Regions from separate parts of the Cohnella herbarum genome, predicted to be linked through region 1. Evidence: riboswitches for the same ligand, from Rfam matches in the RefSeq annotation. Region 1 holds a riboswitch; each other region holds the start of a gene.
What was found. A riboswitch is a leader RNA that binds a small molecule or an ion and turns the genes downstream of it on or off. The one in region 1 is predicted to bind cyclic di-AMP.

Region 1 (8,145 bases):
TCCGCGTTAAACACGGACAATACGACCTATATTGCCATACGCAGCTTAAACAAACACGTCGGGTTGACGACGGACTGGAACAAGGCGAAGCAAACGGTAACGGTGACCGGCCGCGATAGGGAACTCGTGCTTAACCTGAAAGATGGGAGCGCGATGCTGAACGAGCAACAAAATTACGGTTTGCCGGCGATCGTGCAGAACAACACGACCTATGTTCCTTTTCGTTTCTTGTTAGAGCGGATGGGATACGGGGTGTCTTTCGATACGGCAACGAAGTTGATCGGGGTAGAAGCGATCAAGGAGAACGACCTCAAGATCTCGACGGCAGCCCTTAAGGAAGTCGGCGACAAGAAATCGCTGATCATCCATTACCCGCAAATCTCGGGCTACGCGAACGCGGACGTTCAGAAGAAAATCAATGACTTGTTGAAATCCGAAGCGGAAACGAATGCCGCCGCTGCCCGGGATTCGCTGAATGAAGCGCTGGGAGACGGGGATGATTCCCTTCCGGATGTTTCCTTTGACGGAACCTACACGATCACGTATAACGAGCAAGGGAAACTCAGCTTGTATGTAGACTATTATATCTACACGGGAGGCGCTCATGGTTCGACCGCCCGCGTGCCCTATACGTTCGATCTGACGACGGGCGAGTTGTTGAAGCTGAAGGACGTTACGGAGGGCAATGCCAAGTACGTGTCGATCATCAACGATAAAATCAAGAGTCAGATCAAAGCGCGCGGGCTTGGATTGATTAGCCCTTTCGAGACGATCGAACCGGACAGAGACTTTTTCCTGAAACATAACGGCGTCGTTATCTATTTCGGGCAGTACGAGTATACGCCGTATGCGGCGGGGATGCCGGAGTTCGAGATTACGTACGGGGAGCTCAAATAATTCGATAACGTTGTTGATGGCCGACCTTTAAGTTGGTTTCCACTGTTGTAGATAGACAATCTGTGCTATTTTAAAGTAGAAATCTATACGGACGTGAAGCACACGCCGCTAGTTTTCCCTTAATCGGGGAAGACGTAGCGGCTTTTTCATGTTTTGTTACAGCTATCTGAAATGTTATACTGAGGGGGATAATGATGATTGTTGACCATGCTATGGATAAGAGAACGCTCTTCTACCTTAGCAAGCTATTCGTTGGCTCGATTAATTTCGCTTGATGCAGCATGATCTGAATAATCCGTTACACCGATGGTTATTGTTTCTGGACGAGAAGATCACAGAACAACAATTAGAGGAGTTGGTTACTATGGATTCCACGATTAAAACAGCTGAGGAACGCCTGCAACGGCTAAGTTGCGATGAGGAAACGCTTCGTTTGTATGAAGCTCGAGAAGAAGCGTTCATCGAATACAATAGCGCGATGTCAGCCGCGAGAAGAGCGGGAATCAGAGAAGGAATTGAAATCGGCGAGCAAAAGGGTATTCAGCAAGGTAAGCGAGATGGAAGGATTGAAGGGAAACAAGAGATCGCAAGAAACATGTTCGCGATCGGATTGGACATCGAGACAATAATGAAGCTCACCGGTCTTACGATTGAAGAATTAAACAAACTCAAATAATCATTTGCAAGTAGCAACCGGTTAACCCGGAAGTGTTGCTAACCCGCGCCGAAGCGGCGGAGTTGCTAATTGGGGTTCACGGGTATTTGCATAAATAAAACAAGGATCACTCTTAGGGTAAGGTTTACCGAGGAGTGATCCTTGTTAGGTAGAAAGAGCTTCAAGCTCTATTCTTGCATTTACTTAATGATTTCCGGTTCCGGAACGGCGGCGCCGCGGGTATCCACGGTCACTTTCTTCATGACCGGAGGCGTGTTCGGGCGATCGTTGGAGTTTCTAGGCAGCGCTACGATCTCGTTCACGACATCCATACCCTCGGTAACTTTGCCGAAAGCGGCATAGGCTCCGTCTAGATGCGGAGAGTCCGCGACCATCAAGAAGAACTGCGATCCGGCGCTGTCCGGATTTTGCGCGCGCGCCATGGAGAGAACGCCGGCCGTATGTTTCAGCTTGTTCTCGAAGCCGTTTTGCGTGAATTCTCCGGCGATCGAGTAGTCGGGTCCGCCCATTCCCGTACCGTCAGGGTCGCCGCCCTGAATCATGAAGCCGGGGATGATCCGATGGAAGATCGTGCCGTCGTAGAAGCCTTTGTTCACGAGGGAGACAAAGTTGTTTACCGTATTCGGCGCTACTTTAGGGTAAAGCTCGACTTTGATGATTTTGCCGCTGTCCATTTCAATGGTGACGATCGGGTTGTCGCCGGATGTGTCTACTTCGCTCATTGGGGAAGCCTCCTGTGTGGATGCCGCGCCGTTACCTGTGGCCGATGCATCGGTTTGATTTTTTTCCTTGCCGCCGCATCCCGTTACGATAGCCAATAACGCAATGATCGTAAGCAGCGAGACGGTAAATCGAATTTTTGCGGATTTCAATTTCAAATCCCCCTTGTCCTCTATATCCTCTCGTATCATAACATTTGCTCGAAAAGGATTCCACCGCGGCTTAGTTAACAAACGTTTATGTCATGTCAAAGCCGCGATCCGGGGGATCGCGGCGAGGCGAATCATAGCGTGCCCAAACTATAATTACACGATTTCATAATGAGCCCGACAATGCTCCATTAATGAAGCGGGATCCATGGAGTAGCGATACGCGGAAGGCCCTCGGCGTTGATGAGATCCGCTATTGTCGTTCTGAAACTGGGAATTCAGATCGTTCAGCGCCGATCGGACCAGCTCCGATTTCGTATCCCCCCATCTATCATGGAGATGATCTACCGTTTCATAGGCTTCCGTTAAAGTAGGCTTATGGAAATATTGCAGGAAAGCGGCCCATTGGGCTAAGTCGAAATACTTTTTGTTCTCGGACAGCACGCATTCGCTCCATCCGACCCGGCCACAGCAGGAGATTCTGAGCAAACCGTACCGGCAGTTCGCGTCGTTTTTGGCGCATGCGCCATCGGGTAAATCGCGGGGATCTTCGAACAGATACAATTGAAAGCTCGTAATTCTGATTTCTTCCGCCATCCTAAGCACTCCTTGAATTCTCTCAAATTACGCTTGCGAGGTTAGCTGTCGGATTCGGGCGCGAGAGTCGCCCTACCTTCGGATATCATTATCCTTCCGGATTCACCCCAGCGGCCGCGGCCGCGATGGTTCCCCCGCTTCCCGTTAAGGAATTCAGCGTTAGACAAATCCGAATATAACTCCAGTCGGGATGCTTTGTAAATATAGAGGCAATTCCAAATCTGTCCACCTAATGGCGATTTCGTGCAAATTACGGATATTTAATCCGATAAAACCACTTCTTTCGTGCATTTGGGAGGCTTAAGCTCGCTCTAGCTTTCATTCACGGTTTTCGGGTTGAAAAGCGATCGGGACGGTGATCGGGATATATGCTGACTTTTGTTAAAAACCGAGAAATAGAGAGATAAAAAGAGTATTCTGGAGATCGCGTCAATTGTAAGCGGTACGATTTACCACGTTGACGTAATTTGCTCTACAGGCGGAATTGGGATTGCTTTACAAAGGTTGGGGGCAGGAGTAATATTCGATTCATGATTTTGATATTGTTCCATTCGTAATCGCTGAGTTTTCCGAAATGGGAAAACGGGGGAACCAATCGATGGCGTTCATTCGGTGTGAGAGCCGAACGTCGCCGTCCGGGGTGAATCCCGAAGCGACCGCACCTAGGATGCGGCCGCTTCGGGTAGGGCGACTCTCACCGCCCGAATCCGACAGCTAACCTCGTAAGCGTTGATGCGTGCAACCGATCGTCGTTTCATGGACGCGCGCAGTGGAGAGAGGATGATGAACTTGTGACCGAATAGGCCGCAGGGGATTATTCCTTGCGGTTTTTGTTATGTTTATTGATCGCTGAGTTTCCGGTAGTAGACCGGGAAGCGGGGGAACCAAACGGATTCCGGAACGAGGAATTCATGGGGTGAATCCGGAAGGCAAGGAGCTCCAGCTCCGGGCCGGAAGGTAGGGCGACTCTCACGCCCGAATCCGACAGCTAACCTCGTAAGCGTACCGAGAGAGGCAACGATGATCGTGATTGGAGACGGCTTCTATAGCCGCGCCCAAGAAGCCACGAGAAGAGTTCCTCTTCACTGGGCTTCTTTTTTGTTGCCTTTTTTCGACTGAGAACAGGAGATGAACGGAATGGTTAACCGGGACGTCGTGCTCGTATCGGCCCCTAATGTTGCTGGCGAACGATTCATGAAGTTATTGAAGCAGAAAAATATCCCGTATGCGGCGATCGTTAATAACACGGCCGAATACGAACGTATAAGAGGCCTCGGGGCTGAACACATTATTGTGGTAAATACGACCAAAGAAGATTCTTGGTTAATCCCCGAGGTCGGAGTCGGTAAAGTATATCTTTTCGAGAAAAGTTTGAATTTATGCTGCAGGTACGTCCAGATTTGCCGGAGTTGGACATCCAAACCGATTTACGTCATTACGGGCAGCCAGAATCCCCGAAACGTATACAAAAGCTTAGGCGTCGATTACGTCATTCACAGCGGCGCGCAAGACTACGGATTTCTTATTACGGACGATTTGAAATCGTAAGACGTTTAGTTCTATTAACCTTTGAGGAGGCTGCTTCATGCTAGATCTTTATATGGTTTTGCTGCTGGCGGCAACGTTCGCGATATTTTACGGCTTTATGGCTTGGTGCGACCGGGTCGTCAACGATGCGGGAGGCGAGCGAAAATGATCATCGTATCGATCTTCACCGTATTCATCTTTCTATATTTAATTTACGCCTTAGTGAATCCAGAGAAGTTCTAATCCGTTCGTTGCATGTGCAACCGATAGCCGGTCTTGAACGAGACGCTCGGTTGTCATAAAGATAGAGGAGGAAAGGCTATATGGGCATTCTGCAAATCGTTATCGTGATCGCGGTTCTTGTCTTGCTCGTGAAACCGGTCGGATCGTACGTCTATCACGTATTCTCCAATGAACCGAACCGGCAAGACCGCATTTTCGGACCGTTCGAAAGATTTATTTACCTGCTGATCGGACTTAAGAACCGGAGCGGGATGACATGGAAAAAGTACGCTTTAAGCTTTCTATTGACCAACATCGTGCTCGTGGCCGTCGGATACTTAATCTTGCGGCTGCAGAAGTACTTGCCGTTTAATCCGAGCGGCATAGATAACATGGAACAGACGCTTTCTTTTAACACCATCGTCAGTTTTATTACGAATACGAACTTACAGCATTACAGCGGCGAATCCGGCTTGTCCTATTTCTCGCAGATGGCCGTTATCACGATGATGATGTTCACCTCGGCCGCTACCGGTTTTTCGGTTGCCATGGCGTTTATTAGAGGGATTACGACCAAGGGAGAAACGCTAGGGAACTTTTTCGAAGATTTCGTCAAAGCGCATACCCGTATTTTCCTTCCGGCGGCCGTCGTGGTCACATTGCTGCTTGTCTCCCTGCAAGTACCGCTAACGCTAGATCCGACGTTAACCGTGACTACGCTTGAAGGCGCAGTGCAGAACATTGCCATCGGTCCGGTAGCGGCATTGGAATCCATTAAGCATCTGGGCACGAATGGCGGCGGATTCTTCGGAGTGAACTCGGCGCATCCGTTCGAGAATCCGAATCCTCTGACGAACATCGTCGAGATCTTGTCCATGTGGGTTCTGCCAGCATCTCTTCCTTATGTATATGGACGGTTCGCAAAGAACGGCAAGCAAGGCTGGGTCGTATTCAGCGCGATGATGACGTTGTTCCTCTTATTCCTCTCGCTGATCTATTTCTCGGAGCTTCGCGGAAATCCGGCCATCAGCGCTATGGGGATCGATTCTTCGCAAGGCAGCATGGAAGGCAAGGAAGTCCGATTCGGCATTCCGCAGTCCTCGCTCTTCTCCGCGGTCACGACGGCGGCGACGACGGGAACGGTCAACAACATGCACGATACGCTCACTCCGCTCGGAGGTCTCGGAACGCTAGGAGAAATGATGCTGAACGTCGTGTTCGGGGGCAAAGGCGTCGGACTGATCAATATGCTAATGTACGCAATGCTGGGCGTATTCTTATGCGGATTAATGGTGGGAAGGACACCGGAGTTTCTGGGGCGGAAAATCGAGCCTCGGGAGATGAAGCTGATCGCGATCGCCATTCTGGCGCATCCTTTCATTATTCTCGTGCCGACCGCGATATCCTTCCTGACGGACCTGGGTCAAGGGTCCATTACGAATCCGGGATCGCACGGCATCACTCAAGTGTTATACGAATATACGTCTTCCGCGGCCAATAACGGTTCGGGTTTCGAGGGATTGGCGGACAATACGCCGTTCTGGAACATTATGACGGGGCTCGTTATGCTGCTGGGGCGTTACGTTTCGATGATTGCGATGCTAGCCGTCGCGGGATCCTTGGTACGCAAGCAATGGGTGCCTGAGACGGTCGGTACTTTCCGGACGGATAACAAGTTGTTTTACGGCATTCTGATCGGAACGGTATTGATTATCGGCGCGTTGACGTTCCTGCCCGCTATCGTGCTGGGACCTGTCGCAGAGCATTTGAAGTTAGGCTAAGGATGAGGTGAATCGTTCATGAATGCTAATCGCAAATCGATGCTGACCTCCGCGATCGTAAGCCGTGCGGTAAAGGAAAGCTTCACTAAATTAAATCCCGTAAGCATGATGCGAAATCCCGTCATGTTCGTCGTCGAAGTCGGAACGGTCGTCGTTCTGTTGATGACGTTGTTTCCCGGATATTTTAATACGCAAGACGATATTGGGTTTAACCTGACCGTGTTCTTCATTCTTCTGTTCACCGTGTTGTTCGCGAACTTCGCGGAAGCATTGGCCGAAGGCAGGGGAAAGGCACAAGCGGATTCATTGAAAAATACGAAAAAAGAGATCAACGCGAACAAATTGGTCGGGGGCGTCATTAAGGTCGTCTCTTCTGCGGATTTGCGCAAAGGCGACGTGGTCATTGTGTCTCAAGGAGAGATGATTCCCGGAGACGGCGAAGTGGTCGAAGGGTTGGCGTCCGTCGACGAATCGGCCATTACCGGCGAATCCGCGCCCGTCATTAAGGAAGCCGGAGGGGATTTTAGCTCCGTCACCGGCGGAACCCGGGTCGTCAGCGATAAGATTAAGGTGCGGATCACGAGCGATCCGGGCGAATCTTTCATCGATCGAATGATCTCACTGGTGGAAGGGGCCAAACGTCAGAAAACGCCGAACGAGCTTGCTCTTAATACCTTGCTTACTAGCTTAACGATTATTTTCCTCATCGTTGTCGTAACGTTAGGGCCTATCGCGGGCTACTTGGATATTGATCTGCAGGTGCCCGTGCTTATCGCTTTGCTAGTTTGTCTTATTCCGACGACGATCGGCGGATTGCTCTCCGCGATCGGAATCGCCGGAATGGATCGGGTGACGCAGTTTAACGTGCTGGCCATGTCCGGTAAAGCGGTCGAAGCGGCCGGGGACATCAACACGATGATTTTGGATAAAACGGGCACGATCACTTACGGGAACCGGATGGCTAGCGAGTTCGTTCCGGTGGGTGGAGCAGACGCTCGGACGGTAGGGGAATGGGCGGCGATCGGTTCCGTGCAAGACGAGACGCCGGAAGGCCGTTCGGTGCTGGAGCTTATGAAGAAACAAGGGATGGCATATGATGCGTCGCTAGCTTCCGGAGCGGAGTTCGTCGAGTTCAAAGCGGAGACGCGGATGAGCGGTATGGACCTTCGGGATGGGAGAAAAGTACGCAAGGGTGCCGTTGATGCGATGAAAAAATGGGTTGCGGCGCAAGGAGGAACCATTCCGGAAGATTTGGATGCGAACGGGGATGCGATCGCTCGAGAAGGAGGAACTCCCCTCGCGGTAGCGGTCGATAATCGGATCTTCGGACTCATTTACTTGAAGGATACGGTTAAGCCGGGCATGCGCGAACGGTTCGATCAATTGCGCCAGATGGGCATCAAGACGATCATGTGCACGGGCGACAATCCTCTGACGGCGGCAACGATCGCCCGCGAAGCCGGGGTCGACGACTTCGTAGCGGAGAGCAAACCGGAAGATAAAATCGCTTTGATCCGCCGCGAGCAGGCCGAAGGCAAGCTTGTCGCGATGACCGGCGACGGCACGAACGATGCGC
Region 2 (8,145 bases), 990 kb from region 1:
AATGCTTTCCACGTGCTTGCGCGATGCAATCTCGGGAACTACCCCGCCGAATTGCTTATGCGTCTCGATCTGGCTCGAAATGATATTCGATAAGATTTCCCTTCCGTTCCGCACGACCGCGACGGACGTCTCATCGCAGCTTGTCTCTATCGCGAGAAGCAAGTAATCGCTAGCGGATGAATCCGCCGCCGTTACGTTCGCTTCGTTCATGTTCGTTCCCCCTCTACCTCTGCCGCCCCCGCGAATTCCGCATGGTCATCGCTATCCGGCTCGAGCTCCGCCCACATAATAAGAGCGTCCTCCAGATTGTCCGAGTAATACGCGGGCCGGACTCCCGAGGGGACGAATCCCATTTTACGATATAAGGACTGCGCTCGCTCGTTGGACACGCGCACTTCCAGGGTCATACGTCTGGCCCCGAGAAAATATGCGGTCCTCATCATTTCTCTTAACAACGATTTTCCGTAACCTTTGCCTTGATATTCCGCCCTTACGGCAATATTGGTTACATGCGCTTCATCGATAATCAGCCACATGCCGCCGTATCCGATGACGTCTTCATCCAATTCCATTACCATATATTTGGCGAAAAGATTATGAGTCAACTCGTTGCGGAAAGCTTCCGCCGACCAAGGAGCCGTGAAAGCTTCGCGTTCGATATCCACGATAGCGTCGATATCGTGCAAATTCATTAAACGGTAATTCATCCTCTCACTCTCCCCGAGACGCCGCGAGCAGCTTCGCTTCCGCTTCGGCCAATTGCGTATAGTTCGGAACGAAAGAATGAACGTCATCCCGTTCGCCCAGCCTGAATCGAAGCTCCGCCAGTTGTCCGACGGCTGCCGCGTCCATATCGAAAGCCAACGTTCGCAGGTTAGCCCCGGACTGCTCGGCCAGCTCTATCGTCGTTCGATGCGTTTCCACGTCGCCTACGAACCATATTTTAGAAACTTGGGCGTCTAGCGTCGCTTCCTGCTCGATTCGCCGTGCCCAATCTTCGATCAAACGGATGCCATCGGGATCGATCATGCTCCATTCCCCCGAGAGATCAGCCGAATATCGGCAAGTATAGACCTGACCTCTTCTCGCGTCCATGAGCGGAACGATCCAATGGTTCCGATCGCTTACCATATCTTCATTCGCTTTGCGCAAATGATTCCAGGCTCCGTAAGCCAAAGCTTGCAAGCTGGACACGCCGATCAGAGGCTTGTTCCAAGCCCAAGCCAACGTCTTGGCCGCCGTCACCGCGATGCGGACGCCCGTATAAGACCCAGGGCCTTGACCCACCGCCACGGCATCCAGATCGCTCCCCCGTATTCCATTGCGGCTAAGAAGTTCCTTGATCTCGGATAGAATTCTAACCGAATGATTCCGTTCCGTGAAGGAAACAATGGAATCGAGCATCGTTCCATCTCTAACGATCGCGGCCGCGAAAGCCGCCGTCGACGTATCGAAGCTTAGAACCGTAACGGAGCGATCGCCATGCCTTGCATTCTGTGCCGTCATGCCGTAGGATCCTCCTTCTCAACCCGCTGCCATTCTAATTGGCTGCACCATAGTTCGTATTTCGCACCGACCGGTCGACAAGTTATCGTACGAGATTGCGGACCCGTCGTCTCAATATAAAGGTGTAGCCGTTCTTCAGGCAGAAGAGGCTCAATCAAGGATGCCCATTCCACCAAAGTTACGCCTTCCCCATGGAAATACTCGTCCAATCCAAGCTCATCCGCTTCTTCCAGGGACAGCCGATAGACGTCCATATGATAAAAAGGGAAATGTACTCCCTCATATTCTTTAATAATCGTATAAGTAGGACTGTTCACGATGCCTTCGACGCCGATCGCGGCCGCGAACGCTTGCGAGAAACGCGTTTTACCTGCGCCTAAGTCGCCGTCCAACGCAATAACGTCTCCGGGTCCCGCAAGCTTGGCCACCGCTTCGGCAAACTCTACCGTGCTCTTCTCGGCAATCGCTTCCCGAACGTACTTCGTCGGCGAATCGTTCGTTAATTTCCGTTGCATGATTTCCTTTACCCCTTCGGAAAATGATTATAACCGCGCTTGCTTACCGGCTTGGTCGCTCCCGCCGCCGTTTCTGCGAACACTCCCGGCAATCCCTCTTCCACTTCGCCGATGATAAACAACGGAATGCCTTCCGATCGAAAACGCTCCTTCATCGCTTGTTCGTATTCCCGGTCGGCGGTGCCTAGAAGTACGTAATCTTCCCCGCCATAGAGAACGAAATCTAGCGGATCCAAGCCATTATCGCGAGAATACGCGGCGAGTTCGCCGGAGAGCGGCAATTGCGTTTCCTTCAGCCGCAATCTCACGCCCGAAGCTTCCGCGATTTCCCAGGCTTCGCTGGCAACGCCGTCGCTTACGTCGTTAAGCGACGCTCCCCATCCTTGTTCCAACAAAAGGCGGCCCGCCTTGACCGATGGAATCGGACGTTGATGGGCTTGAATGAGCCTTGACGGAGTCGGAAGCGAAGATTTCTCGGAATGTCCGTTTCTTAGCATGCCGTGCAGTCCCCCCGCCGACAAGCCCGTAGGCCCGGTTAGGAACACGAACTGCCCTGCTTTTGCGCCATCTCGGCGAATCGCTCGGCCGGCTTCGACGGTGCCGATGAGCGTTACCGCTACGACAAGATGCGTTGGAGCCGAGGTAGTATCTCCACCGATGACTGCCACCCCGTATCTTTCCGCGCAAGCATATATACCGTCGTACAGCCGTTTCATACGTGCTGCGTCCCAAGAAGGAGGAACGCATACCGATACCAGCGCGAACTTCGGAAAGCCGCCCATCGCCGCGATGTCGCTCACGTTAGCCGCAAGCGCTTTGTACCCGATATCCTCGGCACCCATCGTCTCGTTGCGGAAATGAACTTCTTCCACCATCGTATCCATGGCAAGCAACCATTCCTGTCCAGGTGAATCGGTCACGACGGCCGCGTCGTCTCCGATGCCGAGCGTAACGCCTGCCCGGTCAAAGAACTCCTGGGACTGACGACCTTCCGTCCAGGCGCGAATGCGTCCGAATTCGTCCAGTGGCGGCACGGCGTTACCTCTTTTCGTCGTCATTTTGTCCTTAATTATATCGGGGTGCGCCTGAACATGCAAAGACCCGTTCGGCAGGCGTTGCCGATCGGGTCTTGAAAGCCATATGGCCGAATGACCTCTTTATTCCGTGTCGAGCCGACCGAATCTCCGCAACGTTCGTAAGGAGTTTAACGTTATAATCCCCTGCCATTCCGTCTTGGCCGTCTCCCATTCGTCCTCGAACCTTCCCCAAGTCCAGTTCGGCAACCAAGTTCCGTCCGCTCCCTGGGATTCGATCATCTGATCGAGGTCTCCAGGAATAACCGCTTCATATTTCGCGTAGTAACGGGATTTCGGTGAATCCACGAGCATTAGGGGAGGACAACCGTATCCGATGCGATCTTCTGGCATCCTCGCTACGCAATTGTCGATAAACTCGTCGAGCTTATTGCCGATCGCTTCGTACGCCTCCTTCGATAGGGTATTCGCCCAACGGACATAACATAACATTTCATGCATTTCTTTTAGATCGCTTTTTTCCTGCAAATATTGCGATGCATAGTCGTTTAACTCGGCTGTCAGATCCGAATGTCCGGCAACCGGAACTACATTGAAGTATCCGACGATTTCCGCGTTCGGATTTCCCCAGTGATCTTCGAATGCGCCGTAGTTCCACCAAATGGCTCTTGAGGATAACTCCGCTTCCTTCGGTATGATGTCCCAGCCAGTCCGGTTATCGTTATAGGAGTTCACCAAGTATTGCATGGCGCGCCCGATCATTGCCTCGTTCCGTATATTCTCGCTCAGCAATAGCTGAAGCGCGGTCGTCGTTGCCAGAGCCGATGAGGCCGCGCACCGAAGATCCGGTTCCAATGCCCGACCGAATCCTCCGTCATCGTTCTGAAATTTCTCTAACTCGAGATAGACATCCTCAATAGAGCCCCGCTCGAACTCATATCGGAACAAAGCAGCCTCCAGCTTCCTTGCGCCGCCCGTTAATAAAAACTGCCGTGCTCTTCCAAACGCTTCCCTGCCAAGCTTTTTCGTCATGATTGCACGTTCTCCTTTATCGGAGCATAGATATCGAAGTCGAACTCATCGATCTCGTCCGCCGGCACGAGGAACGGATTGATCGGCTTCAAGCGATTGGCCTCGTATCCGTAAGAACCTTCGTTCATATCTCGCTCGTACCCTTCGGTCCGAAACCAATCGGTCAGAAAGGCGTAAGTCTCCTCTAACCTTTCTCTATTGCCTTTCACCGTTATTTTGGCGAACTTACGCCCGGGAATCGTTATCGTCTCCAACCCATCCGGAAGGTCATCAAAGCCGCCGACCTCCACTCCCGTCCATAACGTAGTCACGCCCGTCGACCATTGCCATTCCGGAATGATCACATGCCCGAATTCGTCGTTGCATACGGCGGGGTGGTTCTTCAACAGCTCTTGAACGCGTTGCCACGCTAATCTAACTTCTTTCCCATTGCACTCGCTTCGGATTACGGCGACTCTTAACGGTTGTTTTTGTTCGATGGATACCCGCAACGAAACCCCTCCCTTAAATTCGAATATTTACTTATCGACCTTGGCACACCATAATCAAGTTCCCGTCCGGATCTTTCAAGACGAAGAAGGATATTTCGCCATGCCGCTCTAGCTCTCCGTGAAATGTCATCCCTTGATCGGCGGCAAAATCGTAAGCGGAATCGATATCGTCGGTATCGAACATAAAGAGAATTTCGAATGCTTCATGATTGCGGTACCGGTTGTCGTCTAATAAAAGCGAAGCTCCACGCGTTACCGGAACGGAATAAACCGACTGCTTAACCGACTCTTCATCCAGTGGCACTCCAAGCAGTTCGCAGTACCAGCTTGCCGCTTTCTCCATATTCTTCACATTGACGAATACTCCGCCTATGTTAGCCTTCACCGGGCTGTCCGTAACGGGAAGCCCATACTCCTTGCCTCCGTCCGCGCTCCAACAAACCATGACGGCTTTTCCTTCCGGATCATAGAAATTAAAATACGCCATCCCATCGAAACGATGGGGTTCGGACAGCACTTGCGCCTTCCTGCAGATGTATGCGTAAGCACGATCGATGTCCGATGCCGCTAACATAACGAGCGGTTTCTCTTGCTGCCAGTCCGGATTGTTATGGTTGTTGGCATCCGAGTCGAGAACGAGCCCCGTACCGGGCAAATCAAACCAGTATACCGGACCTCCGTTCATCCGTTCCTCCATAATCGGTAATCCTAGCAGCTTGCTATACCACTCTGTCGCTCGCCTTAAATCCGTCACGTGGACGAACAAACTCGCCGCTCGATTTTCAATGGGCAACTCGTGTTTTCTACGAATAGAAAACCACAATTCCATGACCGAATCCGGGTTATCGTTGCCTTTGTACCGATCGTCATATAATTCGAAATGGACTCCGCCGGCCGGCTCGTAATCGGAATTCGGAAGCCAAGCGCTTTCGTAATATTGAAAGGCCTCTCCAATTTCATCAATAGGCCCTCTTCGCTGTATGACGCAGTACAGACCGCCTGCGAACGATTCGGCCACCATCCCCTCGGGGATATTCCCGATTGCGGCGACTCCTGCCCCGGCAATGTAATCGAAGGCTTGCCCCGGCATATCCTCCGGTCCGAATATACACATCCCGTAGCTTTTTCCGTCGAAATGGAGGATTTCTTCCCCGCGAGTGTTAAAGCGCTGCCAAAGCTTGCTGATTTCGTTTTTAGAATTCGGCGTATGATGCTTCGGCGTATACCGAATCTTCTCCCCTACTACGTTAAACGGTTCTTTCCACGCGATGCGCGCTTCGAGTTTCATTCTTTTGCTCCCTTCGATTTACGTGCAATGCCGGTTTAGTCTCGCCACCCTTATACGAATATACATTCGCCTTTTTTACTGGGAATTCCTGCTTAATGGATTATGAGAATAATATTATTTGAGATTCTAAACGCCGCCAAGTCAACAAAAACGGGCGTCGATCGTTCCGCTTGGCAGGATTTATGAAATGATTTCGCTTCCGCTAGCTGATAGACTTTGAGATATTCCAGCCGAAGTCCACAACGGACGCGGAGAACCCACCACCATGGGGTGAAGCCGCGCAACATGCGGCGGGGCAACTTTGGTCCTAACCCGACAGCTAACTCCGCAGGCAAACAAGGGAGGAACATCATTCATGAACAAGCATCACAAGCACAATAAAGGTCTGAAGAAGACTCTCATATTAGGTACGTTGGCACTCGCCGTATCCATTCCGACAGGCATTGGCGCAGCATCCGCGGCAGGCACGTCCGGAAGCAACTACGCGCAGACAACAACGATCACGCAAGTCACGAGCCGTCTAGGCATCGATCTGAACACGCTATTGCAACAAATCATGCAAGGCAAATATCCCGTCGTATCCAAACCCGGAACAGGCACGGAAAATTCGGGCAACGGTCAAGTGACGCAGCCTAGCAAACCGGGTACGGGTTCCGGCAACGGTCAAGTGACTCAACCGAGCAAGCCTAGCACCGGAACAGGTTCCGGTACAGGTAATGGAACGGGCGCAGGTTCTGGAACAGGCACAGGTTCTGGAACGGTTGCTACATCCGCTTACGCTACCGAAGTCGTATCTATCGTTAACCAAGAGCGCGCGAAAGCAGGCTTGAGCGCGTTGAAAATGTCGAATGCCACGCTAACGAAAATGGCGTTGGACAAAGCGAAAGACATGTACAATAACGGTTACTTCGACCACAATTCTCCGACTTACGGTTCGCCGTTCGACATGATGAAGCAATACGGAATCAGCTACAGATATGCCGGCGAGAATATCGCCAAAGGTCAGCGTACTCCGCAAGAAGTCATGACGGCATGGATGAACAGCTCCGGTCATCGCGCGAACATTCTGAGCGCGAACTTCACGACGATCGGCGTAGCTTATTATAACGGCGTATGGGTTCAAGAATTCATCGCATAGTAAAAACCGAAAAGGCATCGCGAACCGCCCATGCGGATTGCGATGCCTTTTTTTTTACATGAAACCATCAAACAATTCGTTTCAACTGAGCTTCTTGCTCAATCGACCTGGACGAGAGCAATTCGATGATCCGCTGCTGGCTCTCCTGAATAGCCTCATAACGCTTAACGCTCTCGTTTGTTTCCAGTACAGCCCGTTTAATCAGTTGAGAATCTTCTTCTAATGCTTCTAAGCGTGTTTCTACCTGATCTAACCGCGTCTCCACGTTCTCTAACCGCGTTTCCATTCGATCTAGCCGTACTTCTACCCGGTCTAACCGCTCTTCTACTCGATCTAACCGCTCTTCTACTCGATCTAACCGTGTTTCAATCCGCTCTAATCGTTGATGAACAGGCGCTAATTCTTCTCGAATAACGGATTGTAACATATCCTTTAATTCGTGATTCATTGTTCCAACTCCCATCATCCATGTACGGATGATTGTACCAGAAATTTGGTCGCCGTACGAATGAAATATGTTGCTTCCTGTAGAATAAAACATCCCATCCGTTCAAAGAACGAAATGGGATGGACAGGATCATGATCTATTTAAGACTTCAATACGTCATGGTCGACGTAACGCTCGCCATTGATCTCGCTAATGACGTTAATCGCGACTTTAGCGCCGTCTCCGGCGGTAATAATCGTGTGCATGCTAACTCCGGCCACGGTACCGGCAGCCCAGATATTGTCGATGCTCGTCTTGCCTTCCGGCGTGCAATCGACGATCGTCTTGATCCGCGGCTCCGTTCCCGGCTTCGTGCGAACGCCGCTAGCCTCGGCTGCGTCGACGAACATCCCCGTAGCCAGAATAACATGACCCGCTTCGTACGTTTCTCCCTCGGTCTCGATCTTGATGAAACCGTCCCCTGCCGTTAGCTTCGTAGCTTTCGCGACTACGAATTCCGCTCCGAATTTCGCGGCTTGTCTTTTACCGGCCGCGACGAGGTCGGGACCCGAGATTCCCTCTGTTCCATAGTGATTTTCCAACCAAGCTCGTTTCGTTACGCTTTGGTCACTATCGATAACGAGCGTTTTCTTCCCTGCCTTCGCAGTGAAGATTGCCGCGCTCGCGCCTGCCGGACCTCCGCCGATAATGGCG
Region 3 (8,145 bases), 3.7 Mb from region 1:
CCAGACGATCTTCGGGCTAAATCGCTTCATCTCCGTCGTGCCGAAGGAAGGAGCGCTTCTCTCCTTATTCCCTCGAAAGGTCAAAATCCCCTCGACTTCGGTATAAACGGCGGGAAACGCTTGCGAGATTGTAGGCTTCTTATTCCATTGCGAGGAGTAACGACTTTCGGCTTGCGCGATTCCCTGGTACATACAAACGATTAATAGTGCTAGGATGAAAGTCTTTTTTCCTCGGGACATCTCTATTTATTCCTCCAAAACCTAGGATAAATAGAGTGTACCTACTAGACTCCGAGAAGCATGTCAAACGGTCGGCGAGTATTAAGGGAATATTTGTCATAATGAGCGACTTGATCCGGGATTTCGTCTAGTCTTAAACGAATACGGATCTTACTACAACAAAAATACTAGAAACTGCGTTATAACAACTAGCGCAGTAAATGCGGCAGCAACAAAATCGATAAGCCAATAAGCGCAAACACCCCTGAAATGATCCTTTGAAAAACAAAATAGGCCCTTGGCGGTTCTCTTAAAGCTTTCCAGCTTTGAGCTAACTTCCAGAAGTAATAAGGATTTATCGTTGCAAACAATGCAATTCCGGTCCATAAACACATGAATATGAAAAAAATCCAAGAAAAAGCATTCACTTCCGGCGGCACTCCCATTTCCCCCCCCCATTAACATGTTTGTAGATAATACGTACGTACCCGGATAGATAAGACCGTCCCGAAAGCCTTAACTTGGCTAACGAAACGGTCTGTCTATTCGTACCTATTTAACCATAATCATTTTATTAGCCCTAAGCTGAGGATGTTCCGGCATCTCATTCACCGAGACGACCGCATCCGTCTTCTTGTTAGGCTTGCTCCAGTATTGCTCGCTGCCGGGCAGATCGTCGAACCACGCGGCATCGTCCGGGCAATCCAAGATCATGAAGCGACCGTAATGCCCGTCGCGGGATTGGTGGTATTTCAAATAAGCTTTTCCGTTCTCGATGGCCAGAATTTCGATTTTACCCGAGGTATGGCTCATCGACAGTCGCACTCTTTTCCCCAACCCGGACGTCCGGGCTTTAGCCTTCTCTACGAGATCGTATACTTCGGCAAGCGGAAGCACGAAGTCTACGTTACCCGCGACTGGACGGTTAATGAAGAAATAATAAGGAGTTACTCCCGCCCACGACAATCTATCCAGAAGCTCGCCAAGCACTTGCGCGTCATCGTTGATTCCTTTCAGAATCGGGGTCTGGTTCACGACGATCGCGCCTGCATCATGTAAAGCTTGAAACCCGCGAACGGCTTCGGGCGTAATCTCTCTTGGATGGTTAATATGGGCCATGACGTAGATTCTCTTGTTCGCGCTGGAGAACTCGCGTATAGCTTCGAGCAATAGCTCGTCCTCATAGATACGCATAGGGTTGAACACCGGAATTTTGGAGCCTAGCCGTATAATCTGAACGTGTTCGATTTCCCTTAATCTATGCAAAATTGCGCGCAGTTTAGAGGTGGCAAGAATCAAGCTATCCCCTCCGGTCAGGAGGACGTTGCTGATCTCCGGGTGCTCCGCGATATACTGCAGTCCCGGCTCGATATCCGAGGTCGCTTCCTTGACGTCGTTGCGGAACAACCGTTTGCGGAAACAATATCGGCAATACGCCCCGCACACTTCGGAGACGATGAGCAGCGCGGTCGAACTGTACTTATGTTGACAGCCCTTCACAACGTAGTTAGTGTCTTCATCCGAGGCATCCCATCTTCCGTACTCCAGCAGTTCCCCTTCATTGGGAATGACGAGCTTGCGGATGGGGTCGTCCGGATCGTTCCAATCGATCAGTTTCAAATAGTACTCATTCACGCGAAAGACGAATTTATCGGTGATCGATTTTAATTGCTCACGTTGTTGCTCGGGGATGTGAGTGATTTTTCCGATATCGGTAATATACTTGGGTTGCGGCATTGCATATTCCTCCTCAAGGTATATTCGGTCGAATTCGAGAACGAATCCATTCCAAGCCCCTGCTATCCCCCCTTCGTTTCAAAATAAATAGACCCGATGCCAGAAGACCATCCCTTCTGCATACCGGGCCTAAAGAAAACAAAAAAGACCCTTGTTCGGGTCAAAAGAATGAGCAGTTTATCTGCGCACGACAATCCGACCCATCCAAAGCTGACGAGGTTAGCTGACGGACTCGGGATAGATGGTTCCCTACATTCGCGTAGAATGATTCGCCCCAGAAAACTGGTTCCCCCGCTCTCCGGCCTAATGCCGGAAACTAAGCTTAGGGTTACTATAGAGGATTCTCCAAGAGATGTCAATACGTGGTAAACCTCGGGAATATCCGATCCAAGCCAAGTTGTTCTTAGGGTCTAAAGTCGATTAAAATAAGAAGTATTAGAGGAGGAAGGCACATATGCAACCTGCGCGGAAATGGTCTGATCGCATCAAATGGATGCTGATGAACCAAAAAGTAATCCTGTTCCTTGTCGTCGTACTGTTAATCAGCCTGAATATACTCGTACTCGACAAAATCTCGTACGTATTTCATCCGTTTATCGTCATCTTCGAGACGGTCTTCCTTCCTTTTCTTCTGACCGGAGTCGCTTATTACTTGCTTAACCCGATCGTGGATTACCTCGAGCTTCGTAAAATTAAACGAGTGTATTCCATTATCGTCTTGTACCTTGTCATTATTACCATCCTAACGCTCGTCGTCATGAAGGTCGTTCCGTTGCTAAGCGAGCAAATCACGAGCTTGATCGTACAGTTCCCGAATTATAGCCAGGACGCGAAGCTGAAGTTCGAGGAATTGATCGGGAACGAATACTTCAACGAATTGCAGGATACGCTCGGCATCGATTCCAGCAAGCTGGTGAACGATTTCTCGGGTCGCGCCTCCGAGGTGTTGAACAATGCATGGTCCGGGATCGGGAATCTTGTCGGCCGCATTACGGAAACTGTGCTTGCCATCATCACCGTGCCGTTCATACTGTTCTATCTATTGAAGGACCGCAAGAAACTGTCTCCATTCGTGCTCAGCTTTCTGCCGACTTCCTTACGTCAGCGTTCGTTCGGCGTTATGCTCGAGATGAACCAACAGATCAGCTCTTACATACGCGGACAGATCGTCGTTAGCTTGTGCATCGGCGTTCTGCTCTACATCGGTTATCTGATTATCGGCTTGGACTATTCGCTCGTTCTTGCGGTCATTGCCGCTTGCACGAGTATCGTCCCTTATTTAGGACCGGTCATCGCCATTACCCCAGCCCTGATCGTGGCGATGATGACTTCGCCGTTCATGTTGTTGAAAATGGTCATCGTCTGGACGATCGTCCAGCTTATCGAAGGAAAATTCATCTCTCCGCAAATTATGGGAAAGACGATGCACGTTCATCCGATCACCATCATATTCGTAATCATCGCCGCTGGGAATTTGTTCGGTATCATCGGCATTATTCTCGCGGTTCCCGGTTATGCGATCATTAAGGTCATCGCCACTCACTTGTTCCGATGGTTCAAGGCGCGGACTGGGCTATATGAACCGCCCGAAGTCGAGGAGCCGAAAGCTTCCGAGTGAACGGAATAAAAAGGGCATCTCGCTAGCCAGGCTAATGGCTTGCGAGATGCCCTTTTTTTAAGTAAGGGTAACGACGGATAATGTTCGGTAACGCTCGGCATCAATGCTTCGCTGGCGACGTTGGATCCTTAGCGCTTTCCCCGTCTACCTTAAAGTGGCCGACCGCCGCTTTCAGCGAATCCGACACCTCCAGAAGCTGCTGCGACGTTTGGGCGAACTCATTCAATACGGCGGTCTGTTCCTGCACCATAGCCGACATCTGCTCGGTGAAAGCAGATGTTTCCTCCGTCACGCGGCTGATCTCTTCGGCCGAACGGACAACGCTGCCGCTGCCCGCCGCGATCTGGCCTATGGAAGAAGCCGCTTCGATCACTTGGGAAGTCAGATCGTCGACATTATCGACGATCTGCCTGATGTTCGACTCCGCTTCGCGAATGGCCGACGTTCCTTCATAGACGGTTTTAGAGCTGTCGGCGATCAGCTCGACGATCGTCTCGACGTCCTGGTTCATCCGCTTGAGCGTCGATTCGATGCTGCCGGCGGATTGCGCCGTTTGATCGGCCAGCTTGCGGATTTCGGCGGCGACGACCCCGAATCCCCGCCCGTATTCGCCCGCGCGCGCCGCTTCGATCGTCGCGTTGAGCGAGAGCAGATTGGTCTTCGTGGAAATATCGCTCATATACCCGACGATGCCGAGAATTTGGCTCGACTGCTCCGACAGTTGGGTAACGCTTTGCTGGATATTCGTGAACGCCCGGTCGATCTTCGCGACTTCTTCTTGCGTCTTGTCCAAATTGCGACTGCCGCTGTCCGCGGCCGCCTGCGTCGTCTTGGCCAGTTCCGCCGCCTGCCGCGTCCCCTTGGCGACCAAATCCAGGCCGCCCAGGTTCTCCTGCATGATCGCGGATATTTCCTCCGTCTGTGCGACCTGATTTTCTGCCCCGACCGCAACCCTGCGAACGGCTTCGCTCACTTGGCCGTTAATCTCGACCGTGCCCGCTGAGCCTTCGCCGATTCGTCTGGAGACGGCGGACAAGCGTGCCGCCTGTTCCTGAATCTGACGCATCATCGTCTGCATGGAGGCTAGCAGCTTATTCGTCTCTTGCCCCAACTCCCAAGTTTCATCCGTCGCCTTCACTTGAATGCGCCGGGTCAAGTCTCCGCCCGATCGGGCAATATCGGCGATAGCGGACGTCACTCGCTTCAAATTCCGGGTAATGTTGCGGGAAACGATCCAGGAGAAAGCGATCGTCAGAACAGCGAGCACGGCCGCCATGGCATATAACAACGATCGCAAGCCGTCATTGGTGTCGATCAGGCTGGAGATGCGTTTTTCCGTTACGTACTTCTCGGATTGCCGCAGCCGGGAGAGCTGTTCCTTCATGCCGGTCATCGCCTTCTTGCCGGGATCGTCCGCGAAGTATTGAACGGCCTTTGCGGCATCTTTGTCGTAGGACAGCGTCGCCGAAGCTTTGTCGGAAACCGCGAACCAGCGATCCATTGCTCCCAGAACGCCAACCAGTCGGCTCGTTTGTTCGGCATTTCCGTTGAACAGCTCCTTCAGCGTCTCGTATCCCTGCTTCCACTTCGCTTTCTCCCCCTCGTAGAGGTCAAGATCCGCCTTTTGGCCGGTCATGATCGCGCGATATAAAGCCGATTCCATCGTCGATGCGTATTTGTCGAGCGTATGCGTCGTTTCGTGAATTTTCAGATCCCGGTTGACGATGGAATCGAGCTCTCCCTGTAGCGACTTAATCGTGCCGGAGACGATGAACAGCGACGCGGCCAGAAAGATCAGCAGCACGATATAACCGATCGATATTTTATAGCCGATTCTGAAACGAAATCCGGTCAATTCTCCATCCCCCCTGTCGCTTAAGCTTGCGGATTCGACGTCAAGACTCCCTTACGTAACGGTTGCGTAAAGTGCCGATTCCTTGCACGTATGCTTCCGTCACGTCCCCGTCTTCCAGCCATACCGGCGGCTTGTGGCCGAGTCCGACGCCCGGCGGCGTCCCCGTGCTGATGATATCCCCGGGCACGAGCGTCATCGTGCGGGAGAGAAATGAAATCAGATACGGAATATCGAAGATCAGATCCCGCGTATTGGCGTTTTGCATCGTCTTTCCATTAAGAATCAGCGATAGATCAAGCTCGCCGGGATCGACAATCGCATCTTTCGTCACGATGCAAGGTCCTATCGGCGCGAAGGTATCGATCGCCTTGCCGCGGGTCCACTGCCCTTCGGACAACTGAATATCCCTGGCGCTGACGTCATTGATCACCGTGTAACCGAAGACGTAGTCCATAGCGTCTTCGGGAGATACGCGCTTCGCTGTCTTTCCGATGACCACGGCCAGCTCGACCTCGTAATCGCATTGGGTAACTTCCTTCGGAATGATGACGTCGTCCTCGGGACCGATGATCGAGTTCGCGTATTTCGGAAACAGAACCGGCACTTGGGGTACCGCCATGTTCGATTCGGCCGCGTGATCGTAATAATTCAATCCGACGAAAATCAGCTTCTGCGGATTAAGAAGAGGGGCTTCGAGTCTCACGTCCTCGAACGCATAGAGCTCCGTAGCGGATTCTGCCAATGCCGCGTTAGACGCGGCAAAGTCGCCGTTCTCGCATTTCTCGATCCAAGCCAGCATCGACGGCGCCTCCGTCGCGGCCGCGATCCGCCCGTCTTCTCTCCATACGCCCAGCCTCAATTCGCCGCCCGGTTCCGAACGTTTCGTAAATTGTACCAGTCTCACCTTGATCTTCCTTTCCTGCTGTTCCTGTCTCCTCCCGGCCGGTTAAGCCGGGAAGGACGGAGAGTTTATTGCCGGCGCTACAGGATAATCTCCTTGCCTTCCGCCGCGGATTTCACGATAGCGTCCGCCACCTCTATGCCGTGAAGCGCGTCCTCGAACGATATCCAATCGGGATTCCGGCCGTAGATGATGCACTGGCTCACGTAATTCAATTGCTCGGCCAGGCAGCCGATCACCCTGCCGTTCTGGCGATGATGGATCGAAACGTCGGTCGTCGACCGTCCCGAGCTTGTCCATACCTGGACGCCGGCCGGATTCGTATCGAACTGAACGATGCCTTTCTCCCCGATGACCTCGGTATAATCGTTAATGGCGATCCCGGCCGCATCCGGCGTCATCCAATTGCTGTGAAGAACGGCAACGGCTCCGCTCTCGAATTGAAGCTGCGCCCACAAGATTTCCGGCGTCTCGGCTCCGGTAACGGTACGACCCGTCGCGTATACTTTTTTCACTTTGCCGCCCGCATACCAGATCGCCTGATCCAAGTCGTGAATCATTAGCTCGAACACGGTGTGCGTGCGCTGATACGTGGCGAACAGGCCGTTCTCGCGGGAGCGTTTCAAGTAAATGCTCACTGGCTTGCCAATCTGGCCGTTCTCGATGATTTGCTTGATTTCCGCGTATTTCGGCTCGAACCGGAGCAAATGGCCCGGGACCGCATATCTGCCGTACTGCCGCGATGCCGCGAGCATTTGTCTGGCTTCTTCGGGATCCGTCGTAATCGGCTTCTCCACGATGACGTGTTTTCCCGCTTCAAGAGCGAGCAACGTCGGCTGCAAATGGTTGCGTTCGAACGTAACGATGCTGACCAGTTCGATATCCGCTTCCTGGTTCAGCATCGTCTGTGCATCGGCGTAGACATTGGTTATGCCGTATTGCTCTTTCGCGGAACGAAGCCGTTCGGGGTTCGCGTCGCACACGGCCGCGACCTCCACGAACGGAAGCTGGCGATACGCTTCTAGATGGCTCAAGCCCCAGTTCCCTAGGCCGATGATTCCGACTTTTAAGGTTCTCATGCTTCGCCACCGTCCATGCTCAGGAAGATTTTGCCGGACTTCACCCGTCCGTTGATTAAATCTTGGAACGCCCCGTCGCCCGCGGAGAGCGGACGTACTTCCGTCCAGCCTTCCTCAGTGATGCTTCCGTTTACGAGCAGGTCGACCGCGTCGCGGAAATCCTGCGGGTTGTAGCAGAAAGATCCGAGAATCTCGATTTCTCCGCGGATCTGGACGTTGATCGGAACAACGGTGTCGTCGATGCCGAGACCGATATTCATAATCGTGCCGCCCGGATTGACGATCGAGATGGCAGCGGTGCGCGTCGGCTGGAAGCCGGCCGCGTCTATGACAACGTCGACGCCCTTCTCTCCGACGATGCGGGCGAGCGCTTCCTTGATATCCGTCGTCCGCGGATTAATCGTCTCGTCCGCGGCAACTTGCGCGGCCATAAGGAGCCGCTCGTCTTGGGTGTCGAGCATAATTACTCGTTCCGCTCCAAGCAGCTTCGCGATCTTGGCACTGAGGATGCCGATCCCTCCGGCGCCGAATACGACGACGTTCGCGAAGGGATGTCGCAGTATGGCACGGCGCGTCGCTCGCAGCGAACAGGCAAGCGGCTCCGATAGCGAGGCGCGGAACGGATCGAGCTCGTCCGGCACCGGTACGACGCCGGAAGCGGGTACCGCCACCCATTCGCCGAACGCGCCGGGCTGGTGAATGCCCACGATCTTGCGGGTTGCGCAGAGTTGCGGCT
Region 4 (8,145 bases), 3.4 Mb from region 1:
CCTTACATACGAAGGTCGTTCTTAGCGTGTCGGCCGCATTGATCGTAGTTGGGGCGTTGATCATTCTGATCTTCGAATTTACGAACAGTCGGTCGATCGGGGAGGAAGGGTTCGGACAGAAAGTGCTTATGTCGTTCTTCCAATCCGTGACGACGCGGTCCGGGGGAGTTACGACGGTAGATATTACCGAGTTTCGTCAAGCGACGCAATTTTTCATTATTATCTTGATGTTTATCGGCGCTTCCCCGGGCTCTACGGGCGGAGGAATCAAGACGACGACTTTCGCCGTGCTGGTAGGTGCCGTGCTCGCTATGATTCGGGGGAAAGAAGACGTCGTATTGTTCCGTCTTCGATTGGCGCAAGAACGTGTATACAAGGCCGTAACGGTAACGCTGTTCTGTATCGGAATCGTATTGTTAGGCACGCTAGTGCTTTCCACGACGGAAGACGCGGCATTCCTGAAAATTTTGTTCGAAGCGACTTCGGCATTCGGTACGGTCGGTTTATCGATGGGTCTTACCGGTGACTTAACGTTAGCAGGGAAATTAACGATCATATTCCTCATGTTCATTGGCCGCTTAGGTCCGCTGACCTTGACGTACGCCCTAGGTCCGAAACCGGGTCGCGTACTTTACCGTCATGCGGAAGGTAAAATCATTATCGGATGACGGGGTGGTCGATGTGGTACGGAAATGGTTTAGTTCGCTCATAGCTTCCCCGCCCAGACTTCTCGTGTTGGGATTCGCAATGATTATATTGCTCGGCGCGGGATTGCTGATGCTGCCCTTCTCGCACACCCAAGACTCCGCTCCCCGGTTCATCGATGCGCTGTTTACGGCAACGTCGGCGACCTGCGTCACCGGACTTGTCGTGGTCGACACCGGGACGTACTGGACAACGGCCGGTCAACTCATCATATTGACTATGATACAGGTCGGCGGATTAGGATTTATGACGATGGCAACGTTGTTCGCGATTATTCTTAAACGCCGGATTTCACTGAAGGAAAGGCTTGTTCTGCAAGAATCGTTAAACCAGACGAGTATCGAAGGCATCATACGTTTAGTCCGTAAGGTAGTCGTTTACGCTTTAACGATCGAGCTTGTCGGAGCAATTCTGTTCACTGCGCGTTTCCTGTTCGATATGCCCGTTGGAGAGGCCATGTATAAAGGCGCGTTTCATGCGGTGTCTTTCTTCAACAATGCGGGGTTCGACATTATGGGGGACTATCGGAGTCTCGTAGATTATGTAGGAGATCCTTTGGTTAATATCGTAACGATGCTGTTGATCATTCTAGGCGGACTCGGTTTCGTCGTCTTATCGGACTTGGTCGACTTTCGTAATATGAAACGTAAATTATCGCTTCATTCCAAAGTCGTGCTCAGCATGTCCGGTATTCTGATCGTAACGGGAGCGGCGCTTATTCTCATCTTCGAGTACACGAACGGCAAAACGTTCGCTCCTCTCGGCTTCGGAGAGAAGCTGCTGGCCGCTTTCATGCAGTCGGTGTCTCCGAGGACGGCCGGCGTTAACTCTGTGGATATTGCGGGCTTACGGCAAGCGACGCAGTTTATCATCATTATCCTCATGTTCATCGGGGCTTCTCCCGGTTCTACTGGCGGAGGAATCAAGACGACGACTTTTACGGCGCTTGTCGGAGCCGTCGTTGCGATGGTCAGAGGTAAAGAAGATGTCGTATTGTTCAAAATGAGGTTGGCTCAGGAACGGGTGTACAAGGCGTTAACCGTTACGTTATTCGCGTTCGGTCTCGTCATCGTGGCGACGATGATCTTGTCGACGACGGAAGATCACCAATTCCTCATGATCTTGTTCGAAGTAACTTCCGCGTTCGGTACGGTCGGCTTATCGATGGGTCTAACCGGAGATTTGACCGTCGCTGGAAAAATCATCATTATCCTTATGATGTTTATGGGGCGGTTAGGTCCGCTGACTTTGACATATGCGCTTGGACGAAAGCAAGGGCGGGCCTTGTATCGTCATGCGGAAGGTAAAATTATTATCGGGTAGAGGACGGAAATATCATGAAGATGAATCAATTCGTTATTATAGGGTTGGGACGGTTCGGATCGAGTTTAGGCGCGGAGTTGATCAAATTAGGTTATGAAGTGCTTGGCGTGGACCGCGACGAAGAGAAAGTACAAGAACTGTCCAACATTCTTACGCACGCGGTCGTTGCGGACGCTACGGAGGAAGAGGTGCTGCGTTCGATCGGCGCCCGGAACTTCGATTGCGGCGTCGTGGCGATCGGGGACGATATACAGGCGAGTATACTGGCAACGATTCTGTTGAAGGATCTCGGCGTCAAGAAGGTCGTGGCGAAAGCGGTATCCGATCTGCACGGCCGCGTATTGGAGCGGGTCGGCGTGGACAGGATTATCTATCCGGAACGGGATATGGGGGTTCGCGTGGCCCATCAGCTCGTTTCGCCGAACTTGTTGGATTATATCGAGCTGTCCAAGCAATATACGATAGCGGAGCTTGCGGTTCCGGAATGCCTGTCGGGCAAGTCGCTGGACGATGTGAACCCGAGGGGGAGATTCGGTTGCAGCATCGTGGCTATCAACAAACCGAAGGGGATCATCATCGCTCCCGTGGCGAAGGATACCTTATCGAAGGACGACGTGATGGTCGTTATCGGCACGAATGATCAGATCGAGCAATTCCAAGAGTCGATCGGACAATAGCCGGCTGGAAAAGTTATTAGCGAGAGTTGAATGAAATCCATCCCATTCGTTCAGGATATAGTTAGAATGAGCGGTTATGGGGGGATTGGCGAGATGACGATGTCGCGCTTTAGATCGGTGGTGATGGCGCTGGTAAGCGCCGTCACCCTTTTGTCTTTGTTGGGGGATTGTACTGGTGCGCATGCCGCTTATGCAGCTGGAACAACGCAGGTTAAGCCGTCCGGCAATCATTGGTCCGAATATGAACGCAAGTATGAAGGCGTGTTCGTATTGTCCGCGTCCCGGGGTTCGCGCAAAGTCGCGTTAACGTTCGACGACGTGCCGGACCCCCGGTTCACGCCGCAGGTTCTGGACGTCCTGAAAGCCAAGAAGGTTCATGCGACTTTCTTCGTCGTAGGAACCCGCAGCTCGAAACATCCGGATTTAGTCAAACGAATCCACCGGGAGGGCCATAACCTAGGTAATCATTCGTATAGCCACCCTAATTTCTCTAAGCTGAACTTCGCGAAGGTGCAAGAGCAGATCGAACGAGCGGAGCACGTGATCGAGGGGATCGTCGGGTTTAAACCAAGGCTAGTGCGTCCTCCATACGGGGAGATTTTACCAAAACATCTGGACTGGGCGAAAAAAAGAGGATATACGGTAGTGAATTGGGATGTGGATTCATCGGATTGGCGACAGTTAAGCTCGGATCAGGTGTTTCGGAACGTCACCCGCTCGGTACGGCCGGGTTCCGTCGTGCTGATGCATGCCGGAGGCGGACAAGGACAGAGCTTGTCCGGTACGGTCAAGGCGCTTCCGCAAATTATCGACTGGTTGCGCGCGAATCATTACGAGCCCGTGACTTTAACCGATCTGCTGGATATTCCCGAACGCAGAAAAGGGCAGTAAAATCGTACCCGACCGTGGAAATCGGTCAGGTAGGCAGCTTACGAATTGTATGGTTGCGGAGTGAACGGATTAAATAAACCTAGGGTCCGCAATCGGAGCCTAGGTTTATTTATAGCGCGCGATATTCGAATGGCCGGAACTATTCTAAAATGTAGACTTTGACGTTCTGAAAACCGAAACTCGAGACGAAAGAACGGGAACCCGGAACGAAAATATCGATTCGTTTGCCCTTGATCGCGCCACCCGCATCCAATGCCCGCGCGTACATGCCTCCCTGAGGCAAGCCATTGAAATCGTATCCTTCAATGTATACTCTCGTTCCGAAGGCGATGACTTTCGGGTCCACGGCTATCGTTCCGAGCTTAAGCGGATTGCCGAAATAATCGACAGCCCCCCATCCGCCGTTCTCCTCGGCAGCAGCCGAATAAGCCGAAGCTTTAATGTCGATAATTTTGGAGTAAGCGAGCGACTCCGCGGTCGACGTCGATTGCATTTGGACGGGCTTGCTCGAGTCGGCAGCGGCTGTCGCCTTGGAAGCGCTCCCGGAGTTGGCCGTGCTGCTCGGGATCACAAGCTTTAATCCGGTGTAGATATTCAAAGGATCGACGGAAGGGTTCGCGTTCATCAATTTCTGAAGCGGCACTTTGTATTGGGTTGAAAGCTTCCAAAACGTATCGGAATTTTTAGCGGTGTGAGTCGTTGCCGCGTGTGCTGTCAGTCCCGGTAGTGCCAATGCCGCTCCAAGAAGAAGCGCTGAAGATCGTATGCTCAATTTTTTCAAACCGTGTTTCATTACGTATATCCTCCTAGAGATGGGCCGGCGAGGTTAGCTGTCGGATTCGGACTGGGAGATCAGCCCTGCGCGATTGCGCTTCACCCCTGCACATGTATAGGTTCGTTTCGAGTATGTGCTTTTAATACTTGTCCCCCCGCACCTGACGGTTTTGGCCGGAATGTTTTGTTGTTGCGTTCCTAAGAAGGGCGCCCCAACTACCTGTAAAAGGTACCATAGCGAGCAGGCGGTTAAAACAGGAAAAATCAGGAGTCGGACCGATTTTTTCGTTAGATTAAGATTCTTTGAGACGGTTTGCCCCGCGGTCGAAATAGGCGGTCGTTTCCTCGATCAAATAGCGCGTCGAAGGAGCGAGCCAGACCGGGTCGCCGTGAATGAGAGACGTCGTCCGCTTAGTCCCCTCAAGCTCTTTGATGCGCACGAGGTATAAATCGTTATCGATGAGAACTTGCTCGCGCAGGTAAGATTTAGGAAGCAAAGTGCCCGCGCGGCAAGCGGATAATAACCGAATAATGGCCTCGAAAGAGTCGATTTCCATCCGGACATCCGGCTTAAGGTTATATTTTTTTAATAATTCGTCTGTCAGAGTTCGGTACCACGTTCCCGGCGCAAAAAGAATCATCGGAAGGCCGTCGAGATCGGACATTTCCAATTGCGTTCTTTCTAATATAATATGCGTTCTCGGAAGGACGAGGATAAGATGATCTTCAAACAAGGGTAAACTGGTAATAGCGGGATCGTAGATGACGGACGAGGCTACGATTCCGAAATCGACTTTGCGTTCTTTAACGAGCGTGGCGATTTCGTGCGACTTGCCCGTGACGGCTTTAATCTCAAGATTAGGGTGCTTCTCGGTAATTGCGGTAATAAGATCGGGCAGCGTCGTCTGGAGAGTCGTCAAGCTGGCTCCGATCGTAGCTACGTGCGCTTCCGACGATTTGAAAGCGTTCAGTTTCTGTAAATAGCTGCCGTGGAATTGTCGTAACTCAAGCGCGAATTCGTAAGTGACTTGTCCGGCTGCCGTTAGTTCGAGTCGCTTGCCGATTCTTCGGAACAGGTCGACCTCAAGCTCCGATTCAAGCCGGGCTAAACGGCGGGACAGGGCGGGTTGCGACAGGTTTAATCTTTCCGCTGCTTTGTTTAGGCTTGTTTGTTCTACAATCGTCGCGAATAGCCGCATATCTTCGAGCACAGGGAACACCATCCTCTTATGCGTTTTAGTTATAAGTTTTAATATTAAATAAGCAGTTCCATTATAAGCGAAAATAGGGTAACCTTAAAAGCGGTGACAAAATGGTGACGTATGGAAACTTCGTCATCTGAAGTCGAAGCACGGATGCGAAAGGAGATCGAACACAGACATGAAAGGTAATTCTTATTTACCGAGAAAGCTTCATTCGTTGCTTGGCGTAATTCCGCTTGGATTGTTCATTATCGAGCATGCGCTGACGAACTATTCCGCTTACGAAGGCGGACAGGAGGGCTTCACGAAAAGCATCGACTTCTTGAACAGCGTACCTCTTGTATTCTGGCTGGAATTGTTCGTTATCTGGTTGCCCATTTTATTCCATGGGGTATACGGACTGTACATCGCGTATCAATCGAACATTAACACGGGCCGATTCAGCTATGGCCGCAACTGGGCGTTCACGTTGCAACGGATTACGGGGGTAATCACGTTTATTTTCGTGGCATGGCATTTCTACGAAACCCGATTCCAGATTACGCTCGGCAACGTTACGCATGAAGAACTGGGTCAACACATGAACGGAATCGTTAGCGACCCGCTCGTCTTCACGGCTTACATCATCGGCGTAATCGCCGCGACGTTCCACTTCGCGAACGGTTTGTGGGCTTTCTTGGTGAGCTGGGGAATTACGGTTGGCCCGCGCGCTCAGAAAGTTTCCTCTAATATTTGCATGGTCATCTTCGTAATCTTGTCGGCACTGTTCTTGTTGTCCTTGTTCGCATTCCGCGGCGACGAGTTCGCATCGGCTGCAGCAACGGCGTTAAGTTCAGTCTCGATCGGTTAGAGGGAGGAGAAACAAATTATGGCTACTCAAAAAGTAATTGTCGTCGGAGGCGGACTTGCCGGATTAATGGCGACGATTAAAGCGGCGGAAGCGGGAGTTCGGGTCGATCTATTCTCGCTGGTACCGGTTAAAAGATCTCACTCCGTATGCGCGCAAGGCGGTATTAACGGAGCTGTAAATACAAAAGGCGAAGGCGATTCCCCTTGGGAGCACTTTGACGATACGGTGTATGGAGGCGACTTCCTCGCGAATCAACCTCCGGTTAAAGCAATGTGCGAAGCGGCGCCCGGCATTATCCACTTGATGGACCGGATGGGCGTAATGTTCAGCCGTACCCCGGAAGGATTGCTCGATTTCCGCCGGTTCGGAGGAACGCAATATCACCGTACGGCATTCGCCGGAGCTACGACGGGACAGCAACTGTTGTACGCGCTGGACGAGCAGGTTCGGCGTTGGGAAGTCGCGGGACTGGTGCAGAAATTCGAGCATTGGGAATTTACGGGAGCGGTCATCGATGACGACGGAGTTTGCCGCGGGATTTCCGCGCAAGATCTGCGCACGATGGAATCGGTCACGTTCCGCGGCGATGCGGTCATTCTGGCCACCGGCGGTCCCGGGATTATTTTCGGCAAAACGACGAACTCCGTAATCAATACGGGAACGGCGGCGAGCGCGGTTTATCAGCAAGGCGTGCATTATGCGAACGGGGAGTTCATTCAGATTCACCCGACCGCGATTCCCGGCGACGACAAAAACCGTCTCATGAGCGAATCGGCAAGGGGAGAAGGCGGCCGGATCTGGACCTATAAAGACGGCAAGCCTTGGTACTTCCTCGAAGAAAAATATCCGGCATACGGTAACCTCGTTCCGCGGGATATCGCGACTCGCGAAATCTTCGACGTGTGCGTAAACCAGAATCTCGGCATCAACGGCGAGAACAGAGTTTATCTCGATCTTTCGCATAAGGATCCGAAGGAGCTTGACGTTAAGCTTGGAGGAATTATCGAAATCTACGAGAAGTTCACCGGAGACGATCCGCGGAAAATTCCGATGCAGATCTTCCCGGCGGTTCACTATTCGATGGGCGGCTTGTGGGTCGATTACAATCAAATGACGAACGTTCCGGGGCTATTCGCTTGCGGAGAGTGCGATTATCAATATCACGGCGCGAACCGTCTCGGCGCGAACTCCTTGTTGTCCGCGATCTTCGGCGGCATGGTAACCGGACCGAAAGCGATCGAGTACATCCGTGGATTGAAAAAATCGGCCGAGGACGTATCGGAGAGCGTATTCGAGAACGAGCGCAAAAAACAAGCGAACAAATTCGAGTCGATCCTGAAAATGGACGGCAAGGAAAACGCTTATGTATTGAGCAGAGAGCTCGGCGAATGGATGACGAACAACATGACCGTCGTCCGTTACAACAAGAAGCTGGAAGAGACCATCGGCAAGATCAAGGAACTCAAACAGCGTTACAAAAATATTAATATCAACGATACCGCGAATTGGAATAACGCGGGAGCGGCGTTTACCCGTCAGCTGTGGAACATGCTTGAGCTGGCCGAGGCGATGACGGCAGGGGCGCTTCAACGCGACGAAAGCCGCGGAGCTCACTATAAGCCGGACTTCCCTGAACGCGACGACGATAACTTCTTGAAGACGACTTTAGCGTCGTTTACGCCGGAAGGTCCGCAGATTTCGTACGAGGACGTCGATGTATCGT

Region 2: it holds a riboswitch for cyclic di-AMP, as region 1 does, so the genes downstream of both, HH215_RS31295 (CAP domain-containing protein) here and HH215_RS27490 (hypothetical protein) in region 1, are expected to answer to the same signal.
Region 3: it holds a riboswitch for cyclic di-AMP, as region 1 does, so the genes downstream of both, HH215_RS07970 (KamA family radical SAM protein) here and HH215_RS27490 (hypothetical protein) in region 1, are expected to answer to the same signal.
Region 4: it holds a riboswitch for cyclic di-AMP, as region 1 does, so the genes downstream of both, HH215_RS13620 (3D domain-containing protein) here and HH215_RS27490 (hypothetical protein) in region 1, are expected to answer to the same signal.

What each region holds. Positions count from the first base shown of each region.
Region 1 covers NZ_CP051680.1:6,466,524-6,474,668, forward strand. Annotated here, with positions in the region: gene HH215_RS27470 (stalk domain-containing protein) at 1-897, shown strand, start outside; gene HH215_RS27475 (Rpn family recombination-promoting nuclease/putative transposase) at 1,172-1,573, shown strand; gene HH215_RS27480 (peptidylprolyl isomerase) at 1,753-2,445, opposite strand; gene HH215_RS27485 (hypothetical protein) at 2,599-3,039, opposite strand; cyclic di-AMP (ydaO/yuaA leader) riboswitch at 3,054-3,208, opposite strand; cyclic di-AMP (ydaO/yuaA leader) riboswitch at 3,588-3,783, shown strand; cyclic di-AMP (ydaO/yuaA leader) riboswitch at 3,877-4,058, shown strand; gene HH215_RS27490 (hypothetical protein) at 4,177-4,587, shown strand; gene HH215_RS37110 (potassium-transporting ATPase subunit F) at 4,732-4,809, shown strand; gene kdpA (potassium-transporting ATPase subunit KdpA) at 4,890-6,569, shown strand; gene kdpB (potassium-transporting ATPase subunit KdpB) at 6,588-8,145, shown strand, end outside.
Region 2 covers NZ_CP051680.1:7,456,927-7,465,071, reverse strand. Annotated here, with positions in the region: gene tsaD (tRNA (adenosine(37)-N6)-threonylcarbamoyltransferase complex transferase subunit TsaD) at 1-210, opposite strand, end outside; gene rimI (ribosomal protein S18-alanine N-acetyltransferase) at 207-707, opposite strand; gene tsaB (tRNA (adenosine(37)-N6)-threonylcarbamoyltransferase complex dimerization subunit type 1 TsaB) at 712-1,506, opposite strand; gene tsaE (tRNA (adenosine(37)-N6)-threonylcarbamoyltransferase complex ATPase subunit type 1 TsaE) at 1,503-2,021, opposite strand; gene thiL (thiamine-phosphate kinase) at 2,030-3,055, opposite strand; gene HH215_RS31310 (hypothetical protein) at 3,179-4,087, opposite strand; gene HH215_RS31305 (GyrI-like domain-containing protein) at 4,084-4,578, opposite strand; gene HH215_RS31300 (VOC family protein) at 4,610-5,866, opposite strand; cyclic di-AMP (ydaO/yuaA leader) riboswitch at 6,085-6,215, shown strand; gene HH215_RS31295 (CAP domain-containing protein) at 6,222-7,004, shown strand; gene HH215_RS31290 (hypothetical protein) at 7,072-7,452, opposite strand; gene HH215_RS31285 (FAD-dependent oxidoreductase) at 7,593-8,145, opposite strand, start outside.
Region 3 covers NZ_CP051680.1:1,809,135-1,817,279, forward strand. Annotated here, with positions in the region: gene HH215_RS07960 (PQQ-binding-like beta-propeller repeat protein) at 1-240, opposite strand, end outside; gene HH215_RS07965 (DUF6199 family natural product biosynthesis protein) at 429-659, opposite strand; gene HH215_RS07970 (KamA family radical SAM protein) at 772-1,956, opposite strand; cyclic di-AMP (ydaO/yuaA leader) riboswitch at 2,150-2,289, opposite strand; gene HH215_RS07975 (AI-2E family transporter) at 2,411-3,574, shown strand; gene HH215_RS07980 (methyl-accepting chemotaxis protein) at 3,675-5,429, opposite strand; gene HH215_RS07985 (fumarylacetoacetate hydrolase family protein) at 5,470-6,333, opposite strand; gene HH215_RS07990 (Gfo/Idh/MocA family protein) at 6,411-7,409, opposite strand; gene HH215_RS07995 (zinc-dependent alcohol dehydrogenase) at 7,406-8,145, opposite strand, start outside.
Region 4 covers NZ_CP051680.1:3,078,723-3,086,867, reverse strand. Annotated here, with positions in the region: gene HH215_RS13640 (TrkH family potassium uptake protein) at 1-668, shown strand, start outside; gene HH215_RS13635 (TrkH family potassium uptake protein) at 682-2,028, shown strand; gene HH215_RS13630 (potassium channel family protein) at 2,043-2,705, shown strand; gene HH215_RS13625 (polysaccharide deacetylase family protein) at 2,772-3,596, shown strand; gene HH215_RS13620 (3D domain-containing protein) at 3,736-4,389, opposite strand; cyclic di-AMP (ydaO/yuaA leader) riboswitch at 4,395-4,556, opposite strand; gene HH215_RS13615 (LysR substrate-binding domain-containing protein) at 4,664-5,581, opposite strand; gene HH215_RS13610 (succinate dehydrogenase cytochrome b558 subunit) at 5,751-6,422, shown strand; gene sdhA (succinate dehydrogenase flavoprotein subunit) at 6,441-8,145, shown strand, end outside.